Regions from separate parts of the Bradyrhizobium erythrophlei genome, predicted to be linked through region 1. Evidence: predicted binding sites of a transcription regulator. Region 1 holds the regulator's gene; the other holds the start of a gene.
What was found. The regulator PhoB, encoded in region 1, activates phosphate uptake and scavenging genes when phosphate is short. The targets are predictions, from matches to a motif close to TGTCATNNANCTGTCAT.

Region 1 (4,419 bases):
CGCGATCACCGGCTCCATCATCATGACCGTGATCGGCGTCGGCCTCGGCGCGCCGCTTGGCCTGTTCGCCGGAACCTATCTCGCCGAATACGGCCGCAACGACCGTCTCACCTCGGTGATCCGTTTCATCAACGACATCCTGTTGAGCGCGCCATCGATCATCATCGGCCTGTTCATCTATGGCGCGATCGTGGTGCCGATGGGCGGCTTCTCGGCGCTCGCAGGTTCGCTGGCGCTTGCGGTGATCGTGATCCCGGTGGTGCTGCGCACCACCGAGGACATGTTGCTGCTCGTTCCCAACCCACTTCGTGAGGCGGCGTCCGCGCTGGGCCTGCCGCGTTCGTTCGTGATCCGGCGGATCGCCTATCGTGCGGCGCGCTCCGGCCTGATCACGGGCGTGCTGCTGGCAACCGCGCGCGTCGCCGGCGAGACCGCGCCGCTGCTGTTCACCGCGCTCTCCAACCAGTTCTTCAGCCTGAACCTGACCAAGACGATGGCGAACCTGCCGGTGACGATCAACAATTTCGTGCAGAGCCCCTACGCCTACTGGAAGCAGTTGGCCTGGAGCGGGGCCCTCATCATCACGCTGACCGTACTTGCTCTCAACATTGGCGCGCGCATTCTTGGCGCCGAGAGGACCGCAAAATGACCGATCTTTCCGCTTCCGTGAGTGTTCCCGCGACACCGGTGCCGACTGTGGTCGGCCATGCTTCGGGCCATGCCGAGCCGCCGGCCAAGGTGACCGCGCGCGGCCTGAATTTCTACTACGGCGAACACCACGCGCTGAAGAACATCAACATTACGCTCGGCACCAACCGCGTCACCGCGTTCATCGGCCCGTCCGGCTGCGGCAAGTCGACCTTGCTGCGGATTTTCAACCGGATGTACGACCTCTATCCGGGACAGCGCGCCACCGGCCAGTTGATGCTCGACCAGACCAACATTCTCGATCCCAAGCTTGATCTCAATTTGCTGCGGGCGCGGGTCGGCATGGTGTTCCAGAAGCCGACGCCGTTTCCGATGACGATCTACGAGAACATCGCCTTCGGTATCCGCCTGTACGAGAAGATCTCGCGGTCCGAAATGGACGACCGGGTCGAAAGGGCGCTGCGCGGCGGCGCGCTGTGGAACGAGGTGAAGGACAAGCTCAATGCTTCGGGCCTGAGCCTGTCCGGCGGCCAGCAGCAGCGGCTTTGCATCGCCCGCACCGTGGCGGTGCGTCCCGAGGTGATCCTGTTCGACGAGCCGTGCTCGGCGCTCGACCCGATCTCGACCGCGAAAGTCGAGGAACTGATCCAGGAACTCGCCGAAAATTACACGATCGCCATTGTTACCCACAACATGCAGCAGGCGGCCCGCGTCTCCGACAAAACAGCCTTCATGTATTTGGGCGAATTGATCGAGTTCGACGAAACCAACAAGATTTTCACCTCGCCGAACGACCGGCGAACCCAGGACTACATCACCGGCCGGTTCGGCTAGGGAATAAGATCAGGCCCGGCGTGGTTCGGGCATGATCGAAGGAGAGCAGGATGGCCTCTGAACATACCGCCAAGGCGTTCGACAGCGACCTTCAGGAATTGACGCGGCTGGTGGCCGAAATGGGCGGTCTTGCCGAGCGCATGATCGTGGATGCCGTCGATGCGCTGATCCGCCGCGATGTCGCGGTCGGCCGCCGCGTGGTCGAGACCGACGCCGAGATCGACAACTTGCAGCGTCTGATCGAAGAGCGCGCGGTGCTGACAATTGCCCGGCGTCAGCCGATGGCGGTGGATTTGCGCGAGATCGTTGGCGCGATGCGGGTTGCGATCGATCTCGAACGGATCGGCGACCTTGCCAAGAACATGGGCAAGCGGGTCGCGGCGCTGGAAAGCGATTTCCAGCCCTTGAAGCTGATCCGCGGGCTCGAGCACATGACCGACCTTGTGCAATCGCAGGTGAAGTCGGTGCTGGATGCCTACGCGGCGCACGATCTGCCGGCGGCCATGACCGTCTGGAAGAACGACGAGGAAGTCGACGCGATCTGTACTTCGCTGTTTCGCGAGTTGCTCACCTACATGATGGAAGACCCGCGCAACATCAGCTTCTGTATTCATCTGATGTTCTGCGCCAAGAACATTGAACGGATCGGCGACCATGCCACCAACATCGCCGAGACCGTGTTTTACATGATCGAGGGCCAGCAAATTCTCGACAAACGACCGAAAGGTGACATGACGACCTTTGCTACAACCGTGCCCGGAACCTGATCTTTGCTGTCCGGGGCAATCGCACCTAGCTCACATTTCAAAGACGAAAGAAGGCTAAGCACATGAGCGCACGCATTCTGGTGGTGGAAGACGAGGAAGCGTTGACAACGCTGTTGCGCTATAACCTCGACGCCGAAGGATATGACGTCGAAACGGTCGGACGGGGCGACGACGCCGATACCCGCCTGAAGGAGCGGGTTCCCGATCTGATCGTGCTGGACTGGATGCTGCCGGGACTCTCCGGCATCGAATTATGCCGCCGCTTGCGGGCCCGGCCCGAAACCAAACAGCTTCCGATCATCATGCTGACCGCGCGCGGCGAGGAAAGCGAACGGGTGAGGGGACTTGCGACCGGCGCCGACGATTACATCGTCAAGCCGTTCTCGGTTCCGGAATTGCTGGCGCGGGTTCGTGGTCTGTTGCGCCGTGCAAGCCCGGAGCGTCTCGCCACCGTGCTCACCTATGGCGATATCGAATTGGATCGCGAGAAGCGCCGTGTCGCCCGCTCCGGCCGTCCGGTCGATCTCGGGCCGACCGAATACCGGTTGCTCGAATTCTTCCTGGAGCATCCGGGCCGCGTGTTCTCACGCGAGCAACTGCTCGACAGCGTCTGGGGCCGCGACATCTATATCGACGAGCGCACGGTCGACGTGCATATCGGCCGCCTGCGCAAGCTGCTCAATCCGGGCCGCGAGCAGGACCCGATCCGCACCGTGCGCGGCGCGGGCTACGCGCTCGACGATCGCTTCGCGAAGGTCGAATAAGCCTTTCGCGGAGTATGACCCGGTCATAAAAAAGAGCGCGCCCAAGGCGCGCTCTTTTCGCGTTCGATGAAGCTTGCAATTACCGCGTCGTCTTCGGCGCTTGACGACGCCGGTCGCCGGTCGGCTGATAGGCGATGCGCGAATGATGCGCGCAATAGGGCAGGCTGTTCAGCGCTTTGCCGCCGCAGAAGAAGAACTCCGGGCTCGAGGGATCGCCGACCGGCCAGTGACAGGTGGCCTCGTTCAATTCAAGCAGCGACAGCCGCTGGCTCATCGGCACCACATTGTCATAGGCGATCGGATCCGGCTCGAGTTCGACCTCGAAAGCATGCGCGAGCGCCGTGTTGCCGCGCGACACCGGACGCGAGACCCGCATCATATGTTGCGCGGGGCGCGCCTTGCGCGGGCGCGGTGCGGCCGAAGAGGGGCTCTTGGCGCGTCCGGAAAGCCCAAGCCGGTGCACTTTGCCGATTACCGCATTCCGCGTCACATTTCCGAGTTCGGCGGCGATCTGGCTCGCCGAGAGGCCCGCTTCCCAGAGCTTCTTCAGTTGTTCGACGCGATCGTCAGACCATGTCAATACCGTCATCGCACTCTTTCCTTCGCGTCGCGCCGGCCTGTTGCGGGCAGCGCTGCGGTGCCAATCGTCTCAAAAATCCCTTCCGGCAGAATCCCTTAGCCCTCGCCGGGCGCGAAATGAGCGCGCCCGAACGTTACTCAACTACTGACGACTTAGAGGAGCCGAACCTACCGCACGAGATGTCGTATCCGACGTCTGAGACGCTACAATATGGCGTGACTCCGGCGCAAGAGTCGACGCAAGTGCGTCCACATGTTCCACCGTTTTTAACGATTGTGTTGCGCGCCGGAGACCGCAGTTTTACGGGCAATCCGTTGACACAGTTCGCGGCAGGCCTAAAATACCTGCCACGTGCCGCCCCGAAAAGGCGGCACGTTCCGTTTCGACCGCTGGTCGCCACTCTGATCGTCCACGTCTGGCCGTAACTTGCGACCGCGCCAATGCGCGCAAAGAACGGCCACCTCTAACGCAAGTGTAGCCATGAACAAGAGCGCGACGTCGCATCTGCTTCCGGTATTCGCCAGGGTCGATCTCGCCTTCGAGCGCGGCGAGGGCTGTTGGCTATACGCAACCAACGGCGAGCGCTATCTCGATTTCACCTCGGGCGTCGCGGTGAACGCGCTCGGACACGCGCACCCGCACCTGGTCGCCGCGTTGCAGGAGCAGGCGACGAAACTCTGGCACATGTCGAACCTGTTCAGGAGTCCCGATGGCGAGCGTCTCGCCGCGCGGCTCTGCGAGCAGAGCTTTGCGGACTACGTCTTCTTCTGCAATTCCGGCGCGGAGGCGATGGAGGGCGTCATCAAGCTCGTGCGCCACTATCATT
Region 2 (4,419 bases), 2.5 Mb from region 1:
CCAGCGAATTCATTTTCAGCCAGATCGCCGCGGGCTTGCCGTGCTTGGCAAAATTGGTTTCGCCGCGAATGTGCTCGATCATCCGCTTGCGCAGGGTGAGCGGCGACACCGCCATCTTCTCGATATCGCTCGGCTCGGCGTAGCCGGTGATGTAGTTGAACACCCGTGCGGCGTCGCGTCCGATGATCGGATCCGACGTGAAGTAGGAGAGGTCGGTGTAGATGCGCGCAGTTACCGGATGGTAGTTGCCGGTACCGGTGTGGACGTAGGTGGTGAGGTTTCCGCCTTCGCGCCGGACGACCATCGACAGCTTGGCGTGGGTCTTGAGCTCGATAAATCCGTAGACGACCTGCACGCCGGCGCGTTCGAGATCGCGCGCCCAGCGGATATTGGCCTCTTCGTCGAAGCGCGCCTTGAGTTCGATAAGCGCGGTGACCGATTTTCCGGCTTCGGCGGCTTCCGCCAGCGCCCGCACGATCGGCGAGTTGTTCGAGGTGCGATAGAGGGTCTGCTTGATGGCGACGACGTCGGGATCGCGCGCGGCCTGTTGCAGGAACTGGACGACGACGTCGAAGGATTCGTACGGATGGTGGACGATCAGGTCTTTCTGCCGGATGGCGGCAAAGATGTCGCCGCCGTGGTCGCGCACGCGTTCGGGATAGCGCGGCACGTAAGGGGTGAATTCGAGGTCGGGCCGATCGAGCCGTGTCAATTGCGACAGCTCGTTCATGGCGAGCACGCCGTCGACGAGGAGCACTTCGTCGTCGGCGGTCGAAAGCGCGCGCTGCACGAAGGCGCGCAGCTCTTCCGGCATCTTGGCTTCCATTTCGAGATGGATCACCGATCCGCGGCGCCGCCGCTTCAGCGCGGTCTCGAACAGGCGAACGAGGTCTTCGGCTTCTTCCTCGATTTCGAGTTCGGAGTCGCGGATGATGCGGAATGCGCCCTGGCCCTTGACGGTGTAACCGGGAAATAGCCGGCCGATGAACAGGCCCGTAGCCTGTTCAAGCGTGATCAGCCGCACGGTGCCATCCTTGCCTGCGGGCAGCCGGATGAAGCGATCGATCTTGCCGGGCATGCGGATGAGCGCATTCATCGCCTTGCCGTCGGCAGTCCGCGCCAACTGAAGCGCAACGGTAAAGCCGAGGCTCGGAATGAACGGGAAGGGGTGGGCAGGGTCGATCGCCAGCGGCGTCAGCAGCGGGAAAATATTGTGGAGGAAATGATCCTCGATCCAGGTGCGCTCGGATTTGGTGACGTCGCGGCCTTCGACGAGCACGATACCGACATCGGCGAGAATCTTGTGCAGGTCACGCCAGATCGCCTGCTGGTCTTTCGCGAGCCCGGAGACCGTCTCGTTGATCCGCACCAGCTGCTCGGCGGGCGTCAGCCCGTCAGGGCTGCGCTCGGTGATGCCTTCACGCACCTGCGCCTTGAGACCGGCGACGCGGACCATGAAGAACTCATCAAGGTTATTCGCCGAAATCGACAGGAACCGGACCCGCTCCAGGGCGGGGTGGCTCGGATTGACCGATTCCTCCAGCACACGGCGATTGAAATGCAGCCAGGAAAGTTCCCGGTTAATGAAGCGCTCGGGAAGGGCACTGATTGCGGGAAGGCCGGTGTCTATATTTTCTTCTTTTGTAGCAATGGCTTGTGCGGATTCCATGAAGTTTTGATCCATTTCATGTCAAGCCGCGAGGCGATAGCATCAAGCATGGGATTTCGCGGTGACGTTTCAATGACATTGATGTTCCCGCCGTCAGTTCCGTCAAGATGGCAGGCTCGCCCGTGATCAGGTGTTACTGCGCAGCAATTCGGCCGCCAGCGCCCGGGTAACCGGCCGGCCCAGCCGGAGGGCTTCGGCGTCCAGCAGCTCCACGGCCTGCCGCACGGCGGCATAGGAGCGCTCCAGGCGGGTGGTGAGGTAACTGACCACGGCCTCATCGACGACGAGTTGGCGATCGGCGCAGAACTTCACGATCAAGGCGCGAAATAGGTGATCGTCGGGCGGCAGCAGCTGCACTGTCGGTATTGCGCGTAACCGCGACCGCAGATCGCGAAGCTCCACTTCTGTCGGCGGCTCGCGCGCCGTCATCAGGACAAATGCGCCGTCTTCGCGGGCCAGGTTCAGCAGATGGAACAGCGCGCGCTCGTCGAGATCGGCGGATTTCAAATCCTCGATCACGAGCGCACCCGTCGCCAGCGCGCCGGGGACTTCGTCAGATGTCAAAGCGTGCGCCGAGGTCGAGCGCGCGCCGGACTCTTCGGCCCAGATCGCGGCTAGATGACTTTTGCCGGATCCTTCGGGGCCGGACAGAAACATCACGCGGTTCGGCCAGTCGGGCCAGCTGTCGATCAGAGCCAGCCCGGCCGCGTTGGCCGGTCCTTCGAGAAAGTTATCTCGCGTCAGGCTTTCGGCATGCGGAAGCGCAAATGCCAGCTGACGGGGGTGGACGCGGCCTGCCACTAGAGCTCCGATTTCGAAGTTCGCATGCGAATGCGGATAGCTCGCCGCATTATACACGAACGATCGGGTCTAGTTTGCCTCGATCGTGCTCATATGCCGTATCCATTCGACGAGATAGAGCGATACGGAAACCAAAGTAAAGACGGTTACCAATCCCATCAGCACGGCATCATAGGGCATCGGTTTGAAACCGAAACCGAGCGAGGCGAGGATCAATGCCGCGAGCGCGACCTGGGCTGCGGTATTGAGCTTGGAAACCATCAGCGGCTTCATCTCGACCGGCTTGTCGAACAGCCATGACACGATCACGGCCGACACGATCATGATGTCGCGGGAGACGACGAGGATGACGATCCAGCGCGGCATCGCGCCCCAGATGCCGAGAGCCACATAAATCGAGACCAGAAGTGCCTTGTCGGCGAGCGGATCGAGCAGGGCGCCCAGTTCGCTCGCCATGTTGAAGCGCTTCGCCAGAAACCCGTCTACGGCGTCACTGACGCCCGCGATCACGAAGATCGCAAACGCAATCTCCATCTCGTTGGAGGCAATCGCCCAGATAATGACCGGCACGAGGATGATGCGCGCCAGCGTAATGATGTTGGGAATACTCAACTCGGTCGTTTCCTGACTCTCAGCCCTTTTCTCCAAAGTTATCCCCTTTTTGCGGGGCGGACCGGCTGTTGTCTACATAGTAAGCGCCTGTCACCATTGCACATAGGCGAAATCCGACGTAACCAGCCGGCAAGTCGCCGACGCAGGCAAAAGGCCGCAGCAACGGCATTTGGAACAGGTCATGGGCGAGCGCAAGAACGGGCTCACTTACGCGGATTCGGGCGTCGATATCGATGCAGGCAACCGCCTGGTCGACCTGATCAAGCCGATGGTCCGCGCCACGGCGCGCCCTGGTACCGAGGCCGAAATCGGTGGTTTCGGCGGGCTGTTCGATCTGAAGGCGGCCGGCTTCAAGGACCCGGTTCTGGTGGCCGCCACCGACGGGGTCGGCACCAAGGTCAAGATCGCCATCGACACTGGACTGCATGGCGGGATCGGGATCGACCTCGTGGCGATGTCGGTCAACGACCTCGTGGTGCAGGGCGCCGAGCCGCTTTTCTTTCTCGATTATTTTGCCTGCGGCAAGCTCGAGCCCGAGGCGACCGCCGCCATCGTGGCCGGTATCGCCGAAGGCTGCCGCGAGTCCGGCTGCGCGCTGATCGGCGGCGAGACCGCCGAAATGCCCGGCCTCTACAAGGATGGCGACTACGACCTTGCGGGATTTGCGGTCGGCGCCGCCGAGCGCGGCACGCTGTTGCCGCGTGCGGATATTCGCGCCGGCGACGCCGTGATCGGCCTCGCCTCGTCGGGCGTCCACTCCAACGGCTTTTCCCTGGTGCGAAGGATTGTCGAAGCCTCGGGCCTCGCACTCGACGCGCCGGCGCCGTTTTCGCCGGTCATGACGCTGGGCGGCGCATTGCTGGCCCCGACCAAGCTTTATGTTCGTTCCTGTCTGCGCGCGATCCGCGAGACCGGCGCGGTCAAGGCGCTTGCGCATATCACTGGCGGCGGATTCACCGACAATATCCCGCGTGTGCTGCCGAAACAGTTGGGTGTGGGGATCGATCTCGCGCGGCTGCCGGTGTTGCCGGTCTTCAAGTGGCTCGCCAAGCAAGGCAACATCGCAGAGCTTGAGCTGCTGCGCACGTTCAATTGCGGAATCGGCATGATCGCCGTCGTCGAGGCGGATGCCGTTGAAGCCGTGACCGCCGTCCTCGCCGAGGCCGGCGAGACGGTGACGTCGCTCGGTGAAGTGATCCCGGCCGAGGGCGAACATCGCGTCGTCTATAACGGCCACCTCGACCTTTCATGGTGAAGTCCGCTCCACATGAGGGCGCCGGAAAGCCCCGCGTGGCGATCCTGATCTCGGGGCGCGGCTCCAACATGGCCGCCCTGAT

Region 2: BUA38_RS35100 (RNA degradosome polyphosphate kinase) is a predicted target of PhoB. The motif match lies at 1,731-1,747, and genes of this name have one in related genera.

What each region holds. Positions count from the first base shown of each region.
Region 1 covers NZ_LT670849.1:2,301,357-2,305,775, reverse strand. The annotation lists gene pstA (phosphate ABC transporter permease PstA) at 1-649, shown strand, start outside; gene pstB (phosphate ABC transporter ATP-binding protein PstB) at 646-1,482, shown strand; gene phoU (phosphate signaling complex protein PhoU) at 1,533-2,249, shown strand; gene phoB (phosphate regulon transcriptional regulator PhoB) at 2,312-3,013, shown strand; gene BUA38_RS10815 (GcrA family cell cycle regulator) at 3,093-3,602, opposite strand; gene BUA38_RS10810 (aspartate aminotransferase family protein) at 4,074-4,419, shown strand, end outside.
Region 2 covers NZ_LT670849.1:7,294,321-7,298,739, reverse strand. The annotation lists gene BUA38_RS35100 (RNA degradosome polyphosphate kinase) at 1-1,669, opposite strand, end outside; gene BUA38_RS35095 (DnaA ATPase domain-containing protein) at 1,796-2,470, opposite strand; gene BUA38_RS35090 (CDP-alcohol phosphatidyltransferase family protein) at 2,540-3,082, opposite strand; gene purM (phosphoribosylformylglycinamidine cyclo-ligase) at 3,264-4,337, shown strand; gene purN (phosphoribosylglycinamide formyltransferase) at 4,331-4,419, shown strand, end outside.